2 regions of the Streptomyces sp. NPDC046759 genome follow, and region 1 is predicted to be linked to the other one. Evidence: riboswitches for the same ligand, from Rfam matches in the RefSeq annotation. Region 1 holds a riboswitch; the other holds the start of a gene.

Region 1 (8,303 bases):
GTACGCCCACAGCGTCATGCCGTTGGCGTGGTACGGCAGGACCTCCCGGCGGTGCAGCACGAGGTCCCGGTCGAAGTCGAAGGCGATCTCGTGCTCGCCCAGGAGCCTGATCCGGCCCTCGGCCTTGATCGCCTCCACGCGCGCGTCCGCCGTCTCCACGTCCACCGTGCGCGGCGAGTCGCCGGCGAGGCCGAGCAGCACGGCCTTCGGGGTGCCGTGGCCGTGGCCGGTCGCGCCCAGGGAGCCGTACAGCTCCGTCCGGACGGAGGCGGCCTTGGCCAGCAGCCCCTCGTTGCGCAGGCGGCGGGCGAACATCCGCGCCGCGCGCATCGGGCCGACCGTGTGGGAGCTGGACGGGCCGATGCCGATCGAGAACAGGTCGAAGACCGAGATGGCCACGGTCACTCCTCAAGACAGCAGAACAGGGATGGCGGGGCACCCATACGGTGCGGGTGCCCCACCGGGGACTTACGGTCCGGGTCTACTTGGTCAGACCCGGGTACAGCGGGTGCTTGTCGGCGAGCGCCTTCACGCGCGCCTTGAGGGCCTCCGCGTCGTACGACGGCTTCAGCGCCTCGGCGATCACGTCCGCGACCTCGGCGAAGTCCTCGGCCGTGAAGCCGCGGGTGGCCAGGGCCGGCGTACCGATGCGCAGGCCCGAGGTCACCATCGGCGGCCGCGGGTCGTTCGGGACGGCGTTGCGGTTGACCGTGATGCCGACCTCGTGGAGGCGGTCCTCGGCCTGCTGCCCGTCCAGCTCGGACGCACGCAGATCCACCAGGATCAGGTGCACGTCCGTGCCGCCGGACAGCACGTTCACGCCGGCCTCACGGGCGTCCGCAGCCGTCAGACGCTCGGCGAGGATGCGGGCACCTTCCACGGTACGACGCTGGCGCTCCTTGAACTCCTCCGAGGCGGCGACCTTGAAGGAGACCGCCTTCGCCGCGATCACGTGCTCCAGGGGACCGCCCTGGAAGCCCGGGAAGACGGACGAGTTCAGCTTCTTCGCGAAGTCCTTCTTCGCGAGGATGATGCCGCCGCGCGGGCCGCCGAGGGTCTTGTGCGTGGTGGAGGTCACCACATCCGCGTACTCGACCGGGTTCGGGTGCAGACCGGCGGCGACCAGGCCGGCGAAGTGCGCCATGTCGACCCACAGGTACGCCTCGACCTCGTCGGCGATCCGGCGGAAGGCGGCGAAGTCCAGCTGCCGCGGGTACGCCGACCAGCCGGCGATGATCACCTTCGGGCGGTGCTCCTTGGCCAGGCGCTCGACCTCGGCCATGTCGACCAGGCCGGTCTCGGCGTCCACGTGGTAGGCGACCACGTCGAACTGCTTGCCGGAGAAGTTCAGGCGCATGCCGTGGGTCAGGTGGCCGCCGTGGGCGAGGTCCAGGCCGAGGATGGTGTCCCCGGGCTGGGCCAGCGCGAACAGGGCCGCCTGGTTGGCGGAGGCCCCGGAGTGGGGCTGGACGTTGGCGTACTCGGCGCCGAACAGCTCCTTGATCCGGTCGATGGCGATCTGCTCGGCGACGTCGACGTGCTCGCAGCCGCCGTAGTAGCGGCGGCCCGGGTAACCCTCGGCGTACTTGTTGGTCAGCACCGAGCCCTGCGCCTCCATCACCGCGACCGGCGCGAAGTTCTCGGAGGCGATCATCTCCAGCGTGGACTGCTGGCGGCCGAGCTCCGCGTCGACCGCGGCGGCGATCTCCGGGTCCAGCTCGTGCAGGGACGTGTTCAGGACGGTCATACGGCTACGACTCCTCAGCCGGCGTTCTGGGCGGTGTACTCGTCGGCGGAGAGCAGGTCGGCCGGCTCCTCCGTGACGCGCACCTTGAACAGCCAGCCGCCCTCGAAGGGAGCCGAATTCACCAGCGACGGGTCGTTGACGACGTCCTCGTTGATCTCGGTGATCTCACCGCTGACCGGCGAGTACAGGTCGGAAACGGACTTGGTCGACTCCAGCTCGCCGCAGGTCTCGCCCGCGGTCACGGTGGAGCCGACCTCGGGGAGCTGGGCGTAGACGACGTCGCCGAGCGCGTTGGCCGCGAACTCGGTGATGCCGACCGTCGAGACGCCGTCCTCGGCGGCCGACAGCCACTCGTGCTCCTTGCTGTAGCGCAGCTGCTGGGGGTTGCTCATGGCCTGAATTCTCCTGTAAGCGCGAGGATGCTGATGAAGGGGGGACTGCTGAAGACGCACGTGAGCAGCCGTGATGTGCCCGACGTCACGTCCAGGGGTACGGCTCGGGGTCTACGACGGTGTCACTTCCGGCGCTTGTAGAACGGCAGCGCCACGACCTCGTACGGCTCGTGGCTGCCCCGGATGTCCACGCCGACGCCCTCGGTGCCCGGCGCCGCGTGCGCCGCGTCGACGTAGGCCATGGCGATCGGCTTGCCCAGCGTGGGGGAGGGGGCGCCCGAGGTGACCTCGCCGATCACCTTGCCGCCGGCGACGACGGTGTACCCGGCGCGCGGGACCCGGCGGCCCTCGGCGATCAGGCCGACGAGCACCCGCGGGGGAGTCTGCTCGGCCCGGGCGGCGGCCTCGACGAGCGCCGCGCGCCCCACGAAGTCGCCCTTGTCGAACTTGACCACGCGGCCGAGCCCGGCGTCGAAGGGGGTCAGCCCGGTGGTCAGCTCGTGCCCGTACAGCGGCATGCCCGCCTCCAGGCGCAGCGTGTCCCGGCAGGACAGGCCGCACGGCACCAGGCCGACGCCCTCGCCGGCCTTGGTCAGCGCCTGCCACAGCTCGACCGCGTGCTCGGGCCGCACGAACAGCTCGAAGCCGTCCTCGCCGGTGTACCCGGTGCGGGCGATGAGCGCCGGGACGCCGGCCACGGTGCCGGGCAGGCCGGCGTAATACTTCAGGCCGTCCAGGTCGGCGTCGGTCAGGGACTTCAGGATGCCGGGGGACTCGGGGCCCTGGACGGCGATCAGCGCGTAGGCGTCCCGGTCGTCACGCACCTCGGCGTCGAAGCCCCCGGCCCGCTCGCCCAGGGCGTCCAGCACCACCTGGGCGTTGGAGGCGTTGGCCACGACCATGTACTCGGTCTCGGCGAGCCGGTAGACGATCAGGTCGTCCAGGATGCCGCCGTCGGCCTGGCAGATCATGGTGTAGCGGGCGCGGCCGACGCCGATGGAGGCGATGTTGCCGACCAGGGCGACGTTCAGGAACTCGGCCGCCTCGGGGCCGGTGACGGTGATCTCGCCCATGTGGGAGAGGTCGAACAGACCCGCCTTGGTTCGCACGGCCAGGTGCTCGTCGCGCTCGGAGCCGTAGCGCAGGGGCATGTCCCAGCCGGCGAAGTCGGTCATCGTCGCACCGAGCGCGCGATGCACGGCATCCAGCGCGGTGTGACGGAGTTCAGTGCTGCTCATCGGTCGGTCGTCTCCCAGGACACACGGACGGGGCGAGGAACGTTCCTCCCCATCTGTCATCGGAACCTGAGAGGTTCGCCACGACCGCCACAGGGACGATCACGGCTTGCACCTTGGGTGGAGCCACTGTCACAGCGGCCCGCTTTTCAGATGTGCCTCGCCCGCGCGGTAACGGGGCCTGAGAGATTCAAGGGAGGGACTTGCTCCTTCGGCGTCCCAGCGAAGGCTGCTGGGAACTCTCCCGCGCGGATTCAAGCGGCCGGTATGCAGTTGGCGGCCACATCATTGCACGCCGCGCCCCCGCCCGTCAGGGCCGCATCCGTAACCGACCTGTGGCAGGACGCGCACGAAACCACCGGGCATCGCGCATTACCTTCTCTTTACATCTGCTGGGCATGGATATGGCCGAGCGAGCAGGGGAGGACGACCACGGTGAACAGGACGACGGCCTACGCCACCGCCGCTGCCCCGACGACCGGCGCGGCGGTGCCCGGGCAGCCCTCCGCCCCGGCGCGCGAGCGCCGCTCCGAGCCCCCCGCCCCGGTCGTCCGCGACCTGCGCGACGGCGCCGGCCCCAGCCCGCGTGCCCTGCTCTTCGGCCCCCGGGACCTGGTCGTGGTCACCGGGCTGCCCGGCAGCGGCAAGTCCACCCTGATGCACCGGGCGGTCTGCGGCCGCCGCGTCGACTCCCAGGACGCCCGCGACCGCTTCGCGGCCCGCCTGCCCCGCACCTTGCCCTACGCCCTCTACCGCCCCTTGGTCCGCCTCGCCCACTACGCCGGCCTGCGCCGCGCGCTGCGCACCGGCGAAGGCGTCGTCGTGCACGACTGCGGCACCCAGTCCTGGGTCCGCGCCTGGCTCGCCCGTGCGGCGCGCCGCCGCGGCGGCACCCTCCATCTGCTGCTGCTCGACGTCCCCCCGGTCACCGCCCGCGAGGGCCAGCGGGAACGCGCCCGGGGCGTCTCCCGCTACGCCTTCGCCCGCCACCGCCGTACGACCGCCCGGCTGCTCGGTGCCGTCGAGCGGGGCGAACTGCCCGCGGGCTGCGGCTCGGCGGTCCTGGTGGACCGCGCGGCGGCGGACGCCCTGCAGCGGATCGCCTTCACGGCATGCGTCCCTGTCACAGCAACCCGCTAGCCTTCATGGTCAAGCAGTGGATCCCAGCAGGCGGTAGGCAGATGGACTTCCCGGCGGACATTCCCGCGGACTTCCCGGCACAGGCGCACCCCCAGCCGCACGGCGGCTGGCCCGGCAACGAACTGGAGGAGGTCCTCTCGGCCTCCCTCGGCATACCCGCCGCGGCCGGCCGGATCATCGAGGTGCTCGGGCGCAGCCTGCTGTGGATCCCGCTGCCCAACGGCGGCGGCCCGCACACCGGCCCGCTCGACCTGCCCACACTGGACATCGGGGGCCAGGCGTACGTCCCGGTGTTCAGCTCCGAGGAACAGCTGCGCCAGGCTGCCGGCTCCCACATGCCGTACACCATCGCTCCCGCCGTGGAGTTCGCGCGCGGCCTGCCCCCGCAGGTCGGCATGGCGGTGAACCCCGACGCGCTGGTCGGCATCCCGCTCCCCCCCGAGGCCGTGGCCGAGCTGTGCCGGGCCGGCCGCACCCCGCTCGACGGCCCGAACGCCGGCGGCCGGGTCCGCCTCTTCGAGCCCGACTGGCAGGACGACCCGGTCGACTTCCTCTCCGCCGCGTCCGCCGAGTTCGCCGAGGCCGGCGTCGTCCTCACCGCCCGGCGCTGCCTGGCCGCGATAGAGACCGACGACCCGGTGATGTTCGTCGGCGTGGAACTCTCCCAGTGGGAGGGCGACCTCCGCGTCCTCCCCATGCAGGCCCTGGGCCGGGCCCTCGGCAGAGCCCCGGTCGCATGGCCGGTCAACCTGGTCCTCCTGGACGTGACGGACGACCCGGTGGCGGCCTGGCTGAAGGAGAACGTCCGCCCCTTCTATCAGTACGGCCACTAGAAGCCGGCCCGGGACCGGCCGGCCCGAAGGGGCGCGGGGCCGGTCCGCCACGCGGCTGGGCCGCGGGGCGCGCCGAGCTGCGACGCAACCGCGCTCGCGCACGCACCCAAGGTCCTGAGCCGCTGGGCGCTTAAGCTGTCTCCAAACGCGGGGCACAGAAAAGAGAAGGGCACGACAGGTGAGCGCGAGCCACAGCGGCAGCGTCGAGCACATGCTGCGCCAGGTCACCCCCGGCCGCTATGACGCCTACGAGGCCCTGCTCCGCGCCCTCGCCGTCCCCTCCTCCGGCCAGGTCTGGATGCTGCTGTGGCACGGCCAGGCCGGCTCCCCGGACGCCCAGTACGGGAACATGGAGGTCGACGGCTTCCAGTACGCACCCTGCGTGACCTCGGCCCAGGAGCTGTCGGCCAGCGGCTGGAACCGGTCGTACGAGGTCGTCGACGGGCTGGACGTGGCCCGCACCCTCTATCCCGACCACTACGGCCTCTGGCTGAACCCGCACGCCCCCGGAGGCGGCGTCGGCATCCCCTGGCTGGACCTGCGCCGCATCGCCACGGGCCTGGACCGACAGCCCGCCGGTCCCCTCCGGCTCTCCGAACCCGGCATCGAGATCCCGCAGTTCTACGCCCTCCTCGCGCAGAACGCCCACCGCACCCCGGCCCTGCGCTCGCTGCGCCGCGCCTGGGTGCAGCCGGCGCTCGGAGCCCCGTACCTCGCCATCGGCCTGGACGTGTACGACACCTCCCCGGCCGCGGTCGACTCGGTGCGCGGGATGATGCAGCAGTCCGTCGGCGCGGTCCCGGAGGGCCTGCCGGTGTCGACGGTCGCGATGACCGACGACTTCGACCCGGTCGCGATGTGGATGCGGGCCAACGCCCGCCCGTTCTACGACCGTGAGGCCCACGCGGCGCCGCCCCAGCCCCAGCTCCTGGCCCAGCCGCAGGGCCCGGCTGCCGGGTACGGCTATCCGCCGGTGCACGGCGGCTACTGATCAGGTTACTGATCAACTGTCCTTCGGTCGCGTCCGTTCCTGATCGCAGATCTTACGGATCAAGCGCGTCTCTGCACGCGTAGACATCGGCTTCGGGCCCCGAACGGTGCAAAATTCGACGTTCCACCCCAACTGCACCCTGTCCGAGAGGCATTACCCGCTGTTCGGATAACGGAATCCCCTGCACTGCATCACGGTTGCGCATACTTTCGCCGTCAGATCTGGCGGGTGATCGCAACGACGCTGAAGACTCCCCACTCAGACATGAGGCCGAGACCTCGTGATCGATGGCAAGTCGACAAAGCCGCAAACCGCGGCAGGCGCAGGCCGGTCACCACCGGCGAGAGGGGTCGCTCACCGTGACCGCACCGATCGAGACCACCGGGGCGGCAGCCGAGGCGCAGCCGGAGGCTGTGCTGGCGGGAGCCGAGAAGGGGCAGATCGAGGGTCGTTCTCTGGGCCAGATCGCCTGGTCCCGGTTCAAGCGGGACAGAGTCGCCGTCGCCGGCGGCGTCGTCGTGATCCTGCTGATCCTCCTGGCGATCCTCTCCCGCCCCATCCAGGCCATGTTCGGCCTCGACCCGAACGCCTTCCACCAGGACCTGATCGTTCCCGACACCTCGCTGCCGAAGGGCAGTTGGGGCGGCATGAGCCTGTCCCACCCGCTGGGCCTGGACCCGAAGTTCGGCCGGGACATCGCCACCCGCATCCTCGAGGGCTCCTGGGTCTCCCTGGTCGTCGCCTTCGGCGCCACGGTCCTGTCCAACGTGCTCGGCGCGGTCATGGGTGTCATCGCCGGCTACTACGGCGGCCGCGTCGACTCGATCATCAGCCGGCTGATGGACATCTTCCTCGCGTTCCCGCTGCTGCTGTTCGCCATCGCCATCTCCGCCACCCTCCAGGGCGGCGCCTTCGGCCTCAACGGTCTGCCGCTGCACCTGAGTGTGCTCATCTTCGTGATCGGCTTCTTCAACTGGCCCTATCTCGGCCGGATCGTGCGCGGCCAGACCCTCGCCCTGCGCGAGCGCGAGTTCGTCGACGCCGCCCGCGGCATGGGAGCCAAGGGCCCGTACATCCTCTTCCGCGAGCTGATGCCCAACCTGGTCGGCCCGATCATCGTCTACTCGACGCTGCTCATCCCGACCAACATCCTCTTCGAGGCGTCCCTGAGCTTCCTGGGCGTCGGCATCCAGCCCCCGCAGGCCTCGTGGGGCGGCATGCTCCGGGATGCGGTCACCTATTACCAGGTCGATCCCCAGTACATGATCGTGCCCGGCCTTGCCATCTTCATCACCGTCCTGGCGTTCAACCTGCTCGGCGACGGTCTCCGCGACGCTCTCGACCCCCGCAGCCGCTAGGCAGCACGAGAGTCCATCTAGTACCCGATCAATGGAGGGGAAGCAGACCATCATGAGAAGGTCAGCGCTGGCCGCGGTCGCGGCCATCGGCTCCGTGAGCCTCTTGCTCGCAGGCTGCAGCAAGGCCGATGACAACAAGGACGGCAACAACCCGAAGGCGGCCGGTGTCAACGCGGCGACCAAGGGTGTCGTCAACGCGTCCGACAAGAAGGGTGGCACGGTCACCTACGAGATGTCGGACGTGCCGGACTCGTTCGACCCGGGCAACACGTACTACGCGTACATGTACAACTTCAGCCGGCTCTACGCGCGCCCGCTGATGACGTTCGAGCCCGGCCCCGGCCAGCAGGGCAACAAGCTCGTCCCGGACCTCGCCGCGAGCAAGGGCGTGTCCAGCGAGGGCGGCAAGACCTGGACGTACAAGCTGCGTTCGGGCCTGAAGTACCAGGACGGCACGCCGATCACCTCGAAGGACGTCAAGTACGCCGTCGAGCGCTCCAACTTCGCGCGTGACGTGCTCTCGCTCGGCCCGAACTACTTCCAGCAGTTCATGCAGGGCGGCGACAAGTACAAGGGTCCGTACAAGGACAAGAGCGCCAAGGGCCTG
Region 2 (8,303 bases), on a different contig from region 1:
TGGATGCCTTGCGACAGGCGAAGCAGCCTCACTACGCTCGGTCGTCCTCCCAGTGAACCGGCGGTGCATGGGGGCCGTCCGGCAGGGGCATGAGGTTGCGGGGGGTCGGCGCACCGAAGGGGTGGCGCGTGGTGGAAACTGTCTGGTGGATACGGACGTTGTGAGAATGTCCGGCTCTGCCGGTGTAGGTAATCAGGGTTCGTCCTGCCCCACGGGCGGGTCTGTTTCGGTCAAGGGGAATCGCCCGTGAAGTTGTTTGCGAAGTTGTTCGGCAAGAGTGCGCGAGAGGGCAGCGACAACGCGACCGCTCGGCACCGCGCGCAGCCTGACGCGGAGGGCCGGCGCCCGCTGTTCCGGGACCAGGTCGCTGGTCCGGGCGGTGACATTTCCGGAGGTCAGGGCGGGGCGTCGGTTGACCCTGCCCAGTCCGGCGGCATAGGTTTCGGGCAACCGTCAACCTCAGGTGCGGGCGGGGGGTACGCCCCCGGTCCGTACGCGTCCAACGCCCCGGCGGGGCAGCCGCAGGAGGATCCGTCCATGTCGGTCCTGGTGTGTACGAGGTGCGGTAACCGCAACGCGGAGAACGCCCGCTTCTGCTCCAACTGCGGTGCGCCGCTGCGCCCGGGAGTGACGCCGGAGCGTGCCGCCGAGACGACGTCCACGATCTCCATCTCCGGGATCGAGGCCTACGACGCGGAGGTCACCGGCCAGACCCAGATGCCGATGCTCTCGCCGGAGGCGCAGGCCGCGGTGGACGCGCTGCCGATGGGCTCGGCGCTGCTGGTCGTGCGCAGGGGACCGAACTCGGGCAGCCGCTTCCTGCTGGACAGCGACCTGACCACGGCCGGCCGTCATCCGCAGAGCGACATCTTCCTGGACGACGTCACCGTCTCGCGTCGGCACGTGGAGTTCCGGCGCGCCTCGGACGGCTCGTTCACCGTGGCCGATGTGGGCAGCCTGAACGGCACCTACGTCAACCGCGAGCGGATCGACCAGGTCGCCCTGGCGAACGGTGACGAGGTGCAGATCGGCAAGTACCGGCTGGTGTTCTACGCGAGCCGTCAGGGCATCTGACCCGCCCCCGGACCGGCGTCCGGGGGAACTCCCAGGGAAGGTCCATGCTTCAAACACCGAGCGGCGGTGCCCGAAGCGGTACCGCCGCCAGGGACAGTGGGCTGATGAGCATCGGCACGGTGCTGAACGTGCTGCGCGACGAGTTCCCCGAAGTCACCATCTCCAAGATCCGTTTCCTGGAGTCAGAGGGTCTCATCGAGCCGCAGCGGACCCCATCGGGGTACCGCAAGTTCAGTACCGCGGACGTGGACCGCCTGGCTCAGGTGCTGAGGATGCAGCGGGACCACTATCTGCCGCTCAAAGTGATCCGCGAGCATCTGGATGCCGTCGGGCGGGGCGAGGCCGTCCAGCTGCCCGTCGTGGGGCGTCAGCGCACCGGGGAGGACGTTCCGGAGCCGCCCGGGACGCCGGCGGTGGCCCGGGTGGGCCGGGCCGAACTGCTGGCGGCCGCGGAGATCGACGACGGTGAGCTGCGGGAGTGGGAGTCGTACGGACTCATCGCTCCCCTGGAGGACGGGGCGTACGACGCCGAGGCGGTCACCGTCGTCTCGCTGGTCGCCGAGCTGGGCCGGTTCGGCATCGAGCCGCGCCACCTTCGGGTGATGAAGGCCGCCGCCGACCGTGAGGCCGGACTCGTCGATCAGGTGGTGGCCCCGCTCAAGCGTCACCGCAACCCGCAGACCAGGGCACATGCCGAGGCCCGTACCAAGGAGCTGGCGGCGCTCACGGTGAAGCTCCACGCGGCACTGGTGAAGACCGCTCTCGGGGTACGGCTGCCCTGATCGCCGGGCGGTGCCGGCGGCCGGATCGGGCACCTGTTCCCGGCCCGACTACCCAAACGTCCCGAGCACGGCCTAGGGTTGCTGTGTGAACGAGCTCGATGTCGTAGGTGTCCGGGTCGAAATGCCCTCCAACCAACCGATCGTGCTCCTGCGCGAAGTGGGAGGCGACCGTTACCTCCCCATCTGGATCGGGCCGGGGGAGGCGACGGCGATTGCGTTCGCCCAGCAGGGCATGGCCCCCGCGAGGCCGCTGACCCACGACCTGTTCAAGGACGTGCTGGAAGCCGTCGGCCAGGAGCTGACCGAAGTACGCATCACCGACCTGCGTGAGGGTGTCTTCTACGCGGAGCTGGTCTTCGCCAGCGGGGTCGAGGTCAGTGCCCGTCCCTCCGATGCCATAGCGCTGGCCCTGCGCACCGGTACGCCGATCTACGGCAGTGACACGGTGCTGGACGACGCCGGCATCGCCATTCCGGACGAGCAGGAGGACGAGGTGGAGAAGTTCCGCGAGTTCCTGGACCAGATCTCGCCCGAGGACTTCGGCACAAGCAGCCAGTGACCGCGACGAGCCGGTGCGCGCGGCGCCCTGTACGGGCAATTGCCACCGGCCATGAAGAGCGTCCTGCGGCCTCCCGTGAACGCATTCGGCTAGCCTTTCCCCGCGGTGGGGCACGGGAAACCACTCTTAGGGTGATTATCACTCGGCGTGCCGAGTGTGGCGATCGTTGACGCACCCCTGGTGACTGCCTACCGTCGTGAAGGCAGGTCAAGGACGGAGGTCGGCGTGAGAACCAGCGGCGACGGTACGGCTGGGGGTGCTCCCGTGCGCGGTTTCGGGGAGAACGGGCCGTACCCGGTTCACAGCAGCGCGGTGGATCACGCTCCGCAGCGGCCGACGGTGGTGCCGAACGGCGGAGGGGCGGCGTCCGTGACATCCGAGCAGATCGGCTACCGGGGGCCCACGGCCTGCGCGGCCGCGGGTATCACCTACCGGCAGCTCGACTACTGGGCCCGCACGGGCCTCGTCGAGCCGAGCGTGCGGCCCGCCTACGGGTCGGGCACGCAGCGGCTGTACAGCTTCCGGGACGTCGTCGTCCTGAAGATCGTCAAGCGGTTCCTGGACACCGGGGTCTCGCTGCAGAACATCCGCTCGGCCGTGCAGCACCTCAGGGAACGCGGTTTCCGCGACCTGGAGCGGATGACGCTCATGAGCGATGGCGCGACGGTGTACGAGTGCACCTCGCCGGACGAGGTCCACGCCCTGCTCCAGGGCGGGCAGGGCATCTTCGGGATTGCCGTCGGTGTGGTGTGGCGGGATGTGGAAAGCGCGCTCTCCCAGCTGCACGGTGAGCGCGTCGACACCGGTGAGACCCTGGTCGGGCTCAACCCCGCGGACGAGCTGGCGCGACGCCGCAACCGGGCGGTCTGACACCGGTCCGCGCCTGCCGCGGGTCCGCGGCTCACTGGTCCTGGTCCCACCGGTCCTGGAACCACGGGCGCTACGAACTGCCGCGCCCGAGGCGGTCGTCGCCGGCCGTGCGGTCTGCGGACGCCGTGTGGCATCGGGGGGCGGCGGTGTCCTGTGACACCGGCCGTGTGATCTGAAGCCGGTCGCTCTTCCCGGGCCGTGCGTTGTCAGTGCCGTGGTGCAGCATCGGAGATGTGAGAAACGCGCCCACCATCCTGCATCTCGACATGGATGCCTTCTACGCCTCCGTGGAGCAGGCATCCAAGCCGAGCCTGCGCGGGAAGGCGGTCGTCGTGGGCGGGCTCGGACCGCGCGGGGTGGTGGCCACCGCGTCGTACGAGGCGCGGGTCTTCGGGGTCCACTCGGCCATGCCCATGGCCCAGGCGCGCCGGCTGGCACCCAACGCCGCGTATCTGGTGCCGCGCTTCACCCTCTACCGGGCGATCAGCGAGCAGGTGATGGCGCTGCTGCGGGAGCTGTCACCGCTGGTGGAGCCGCTCAGCCTGGACGAGGCGTTCGTGGACCTGGAGGCCGGCGGGACGGCCTGGGACGAGGCGTCGGCACGGCTGGCCGGGAGCAGACTGCGCGCGGACATCCGAGCGGTCACCGGTCTCACCGGCTCGGTGGGGCTCGCCGCCTCCAAGATGCTCGCCAAGATCGCCTCCGAGCAGGCCAAGCCGGACGGCCTGGTGCTGATCGAACCCGGGTCGGAGCGGTCCCTGCTCGGGCCGATGCCGGTGCGGACCCTGCCGGGGGTCGGGCCGGCCACCGGGGACCATCTGCGCAGAGCGGGGATCACCACGGTCGGGGAACTGGCCGAGGCGGGCGAGGACGAACTGGTTCGCCTGCTGGGCAAGGCCCACGGGCACGCGCTGTACGCCATGGCGCTGGCCCACGACGAGCGGCCCGTGGTGGCCGAGCGAGAGGCGAAGTCGGTGTCGGTCGAGGACACCTACGACGTGGACATCCACGAGCGGCTGCGGATCGGCCTGGAGGTGCAGCGGCTCGCCGACCGGTGTGTGGGGAGGCTGCGCGAGGCCGGTCTGTCGGGGCGGACCATCGTGCTGAAGGTGCGCAGGTACGACTTCTCGACACTGACCCGCTCGGAAACGCTCAGAGGGCCCACGGACGATCAGGCGGTCGTACGGGAGGCGGCCGCGCGGCTGCTGGACTCCGTGGACACCACGGGCGGGGTGCGGCTGCTGGGGGTGGGTGTCTCGGGCCTGGCCGACTACACCCAGGAGGACCTGTTCGCGCAGGCGTTGCCGTCGCGGGCGGCCCCGGCGCCGGAGGAGGCGGTGGCCGAGGTCGTCGTGGAGCGGCCGGAGCGCGTCGAGCGGCACTGGCGCGCCGGGCAGGACGTGCGGCACGCCGAGTACGGACACGGGTGGGTGCAGGGGAGCGGGCTGGGGCGGGTCACGGTGCGGTTCGAGACGCCGCAGTCCACTCCGGGGCGGGTGCGGACGTTTTCTGTCGGGGACGCCGCGCTGGAGGCCGCTGACCCCTTGCCGCTGGTCGTGGATTCTCCCCACCCGATCGCCCGTCTCGGTCACGTCTCCTCCGAGCCCGCCAGCTTGCCGAAGTCGTGGTCCGGTACGGAGGGCGGCGATCCGACGTCGAGGCCGTAGTGGTGGTAGAGCTGGAGTTCCTGTTCGGGGGAGAGGTGGCGGCCCACGCCGAAGTCGGGGGCGTCCTTGATCAGGGCGCGTTCGAACGGAACGTGGAGAGCACCCTCCACCAGTTCGCTCGGTTCCAGGGGGACGAAGGCGTCGCGGGAGAACAGGCCGGTGCGTATGGCCGCCCACCTCGGCACGCCGGTCGCGTCGTCGAGGTAGACCTCGTCGACGGTACCGATCTTGGTGCCGTCGCGGCCGAACGCCTTGCGGCCGATCAGGTTGCGCGGATCGATGTCGGTCTGCACGGTCCCTCTCCCTCCACGTGGTCGCAATACATCCGTAAGCACTACGAAAGAGCACATTCAAGGAGGCGGCCACTCGAGGACTCGGGCGTTGACCCCGCTGGTAGGCTGACAGCGGCTGCTGACCCCGTGCGGGAGAGTCCTCCGATCCTTCGGAGGCGCCGAAGGAGCAAATCCTCCCCGGAATCTCTCAGGCTCACGTACCGCACGGACGAGGTCACTCTGGAAAGCAGGGCGGGTGTCGACGGCTTCCGCTCTCACCGACGGTGAAAGCCGGCGTCCCTCAGGGCGTCCGGTGAAGCTCTCAGGTTGAGATGACAGAGGGGGAGGCCGTCGGGGCACCCGTGCCGTGGTGCCCTTCGAAGGTCGCGTCAGACCAGGAGGCCTCCGCAATGACCGCCCACCGCATTCCGCTCTCGGAGCTCGAAGCGGGCATCCCCTTCGAGCAGCGCCACATCGGGCCCGACCAGGAGGCGCGGGCCAAGATGCTCGCGCAGGTCGGCTACGGCTCGCTGGACGAGCTGACCGCCGCGGCGGTCCCGGATGTGATCAAGAATGCCGACGCCCTCGACCTGCCGGGCGCCCGTACCGAGGCCGAGGTGCTCGCCGAGCTGCGCTCGCTCGCCGACCGCAACCAGGTCCTCGATTCCATGATCGGCCTTGGGTACTACGGGACCTTCACGCCGCCCGTCATCCTGCGCAACGTCATGGAGAACCCGGCCTGGTACACGGCCTACACGCCCTACCAGCCGGAGATCTCCCAGGGACGCCTCGAAGCCCTGCTGAACTTCCAGACCGTCGTCGCCGACCTCACCGGTCTGCCCACCTCCGGCGCCTCGCTCCTGGACGAGGGCACGGCCGCCGCCGAGGCGATGGCACTGTCCCGGCGCATGGGCAGGAACAAGAAGGGCCTGTTCCTGATCGACGCGGACGCGCTGCCGCAGACCGTCGCCGTCATCCAGACCCGCGCCGAACCGACCGGTGTCGAGGTCGTCGTCGCCGACCTCAGCGAGGGCATTCCGGCCGAGGTCGCCGGGCGCGAGATCAACGGCGTGCTGATCCAGTACCCGGGCGCCTCCGGTGCCGTACGCGACATCAAGCCGGTCATCGACCAGGCGCACGAGCTGGGCGCCCTGGTCACCGTCGCCGCCGACCTGCTCGCGCTGACCCTGCTGACCTCGCCGGGCGAGCTGGGCGCGGACATCGCCGTCGGCACCACCCAGCGCTTCGGCGTGCCGATGGGCTTCGGCGGTCCGCACGCCGGCTACATGGCGGTGCACGAGAAGTTCGCGCGCAGCCTGCCCGGCCGGCTCGTGGGCGTCTCCGTCGACGCGGACGGCAACAAGGCCTACCGGCTCGCCCTGCAGACCCGTGAGCAGCACATCCGCCGCGAGAAGGCCACCAGCAACATCTGCACCGCGCAGGTGCTGCTCGCGGTGATGGCGGGCATGTACGCCGTCTACCACGGGCCGGAGGGGCTCCGGACCATCGCCCGGCGGACGCACCGGTACGCCACGATCCTCGCCGCGGGCCTGAGGGCCGGCGGCGTGGAGACCGTCCACGGCGCCTTCTTCGACACCGTCACCGCGCGTGTGCCGGGCAGGGCCGCCGAGGTCGTCGCCGCCGCCCGGCAGAACGGCGTCAACCTCCATCTGGTCGACGCGGACCACGTCTCCGCCTCCTGCGACGAGACCACCGGGCGGGCCCAGCTGGCCGCCGTGTGGTCCGCCTTCGGCGTCGAGGGCGACATCGAGGAGCTGGACGCGACCGCCGAGGACACCCTCCCCGAGGGGCTGCTGCGCACCGACGCCTACCTCACCCACCCGGTCTTCCACCAGCACCGTTCCGAGACCGCGATGCTGCGCTACCTGCGCAGGCTGGCCGACCGCGACTACGCGCTCGACCGCGGCATGATCCCGCTGGGCTCCTGCACCATGAAGCTCAACGCGACCACGGAGATGGAGCCGGTCACCTGGCCCGAGTTCGGCCAGCTGCACCCGTTCGCCCCGGCCGAGCAGGCCAAGGGCTATCTCACGCTCATCCGGGAGCTGGAGGAACGTCTCGCCGAGGTCACCGGCTACGACAAGGTCTCCCTCCAGCCGAACGCCGGTTCGCAGGGCGAGCTGGCCGGTCTGCTGGCCGTACGCGGCTACCACCGCGCCAACGGCGACGAGCAGCGGACCGTCTGCCTGATCCCGTCCTCCGCGCACGGCACCAACGCGGCCAGCGCCGTGATGGCCGGGATGAAGGTCGTCGTGGTCAGGACCGCCGAGGACGGCGAGATCGACGTCGACGACCTGCGCGCGAAGATCGAGCAGTACCGCGACGAGCTGTCGGTGCTGATGATCACCTACCCGTCCACGCACGGTGTGTTCGAGGAGCACGTCGCCGACATCTGCGCCCAGGTGCACGAGGCGGGCGGCCAGGTGTACGTCGACGGCGCCAACCTCAACGCCCTGGTCGGCCTGGCGAAGCCGGGCCACTTCGGCGGTGACGTCTCGCACCTGAACCTGCACAAGACCTTCTGCATCCCGCACGGCGGCGGCGGGCCCGGCGTCGGCCCGGTCGGGGTTCGCTCGCACCTGGCGCCGTACCTGCCGAACCACCCGCTGCAGCCGGCGGCGGGCCCGGAGACGGGCGTCGGCCCGATCTCGGCCGCTCCCTGGGGCTCCGCGGGCATCCTGCCGATCTCGTGGACGTACGTGCGTCTGATGGGCGGCGAAGGTCTGAAGCGGGCCACGCAGGTGGCCGTGCTCTCGGCGAACTACATCGCCAAGCGCCTGGAGCCGCACTACCCGGTCCTGTACACCGGCCCCGGCGGCCTGGTCGCGCACGAGTGCATCGTCGACCTGCGCCCGCTGACCAAGGCCACCGGCGTGAGCGTGGACGACGTGGCCAAGCGTCTGATCGACTACGGCTTCCACGCGCCGACCATGTCCTTCCCGGTGGCCGGCACGCTCATGATCGAGCCGACCGAGTCCGAGGACATCACCGAGCTGGACCGCTTCTGCGATGCGATGATCGCCATACGCGCGGAGATCGAGAAGGTCGGTACGGGCGA

The links. Region 1 has a riboswitch for glycine ahead of gcvT (glycine cleavage system aminomethyltransferase GcvT). Riboswitches for the same ligand answer to the same signal wherever they lie in the genome.
Region 2: linked by a shared signal. The riboswitch ahead of gcvP (aminomethyl-transferring glycine dehydrogenase) and the one ahead of gcvT (glycine cleavage system aminomethyltransferase GcvT) in region 1 are both predicted to bind glycine.

What each region holds. Positions count from the first base shown of each region.
Region 1 covers NZ_JBEYYJ010000007.1:6,379-14,681, forward strand. Annotated here, with positions in the region: gene ABZ919_RS11620 (L-serine ammonia-lyase) at 1-399, opposite strand, end outside; gene glyA (serine hydroxymethyltransferase) at 482-1,747, opposite strand; gene gcvH (glycine cleavage system protein GcvH) at 1,762-2,139, opposite strand; gene gcvT (glycine cleavage system aminomethyltransferase GcvT) at 2,262-3,377, opposite strand; glycine riboswitch at 3,534-3,631, opposite strand; gene ABZ919_RS11640 (AAA family ATPase) at 3,810-4,514, shown strand; gene ABZ919_RS11645 (enhanced serine sensitivity protein SseB) at 4,556-5,347, shown strand; gene ABZ919_RS11650 (enhanced serine sensitivity protein SseB C-terminal domain-containing protein) at 5,526-6,338, shown strand; gene ABZ919_RS11655 (ABC transporter permease) at 6,698-7,696, shown strand; gene ABZ919_RS11660 (ABC transporter substrate-binding protein) at 7,728-8,303, shown strand, end outside.
Region 2 covers NZ_JBEYYJ010000061.1:320-8,622, reverse strand. Annotated here, with positions in the region: gene ABZ919_RS41075 (DUF881 domain-containing protein) at 1-56, shown strand, start outside; gene ABZ919_RS41070 (FHA domain-containing protein) at 205-1,074, shown strand; gene ABZ919_RS41065 (MerR family transcriptional regulator) at 1,119-1,856, shown strand; gene ABZ919_RS41060 (bifunctional nuclease family protein) at 1,942-2,415, shown strand; gene ABZ919_RS41055 (MerR family transcriptional regulator) at 2,641-3,285, shown strand; gene ABZ919_RS41050 (DNA polymerase IV) at 3,519-4,952, shown strand; gene ABZ919_RS41045 (PRC-barrel domain-containing protein) at 4,874-5,245, opposite strand; glycine riboswitch at 5,365-5,458, shown strand; gene gcvP (aminomethyl-transferring glycine dehydrogenase) at 5,635-8,303, shown strand, end outside.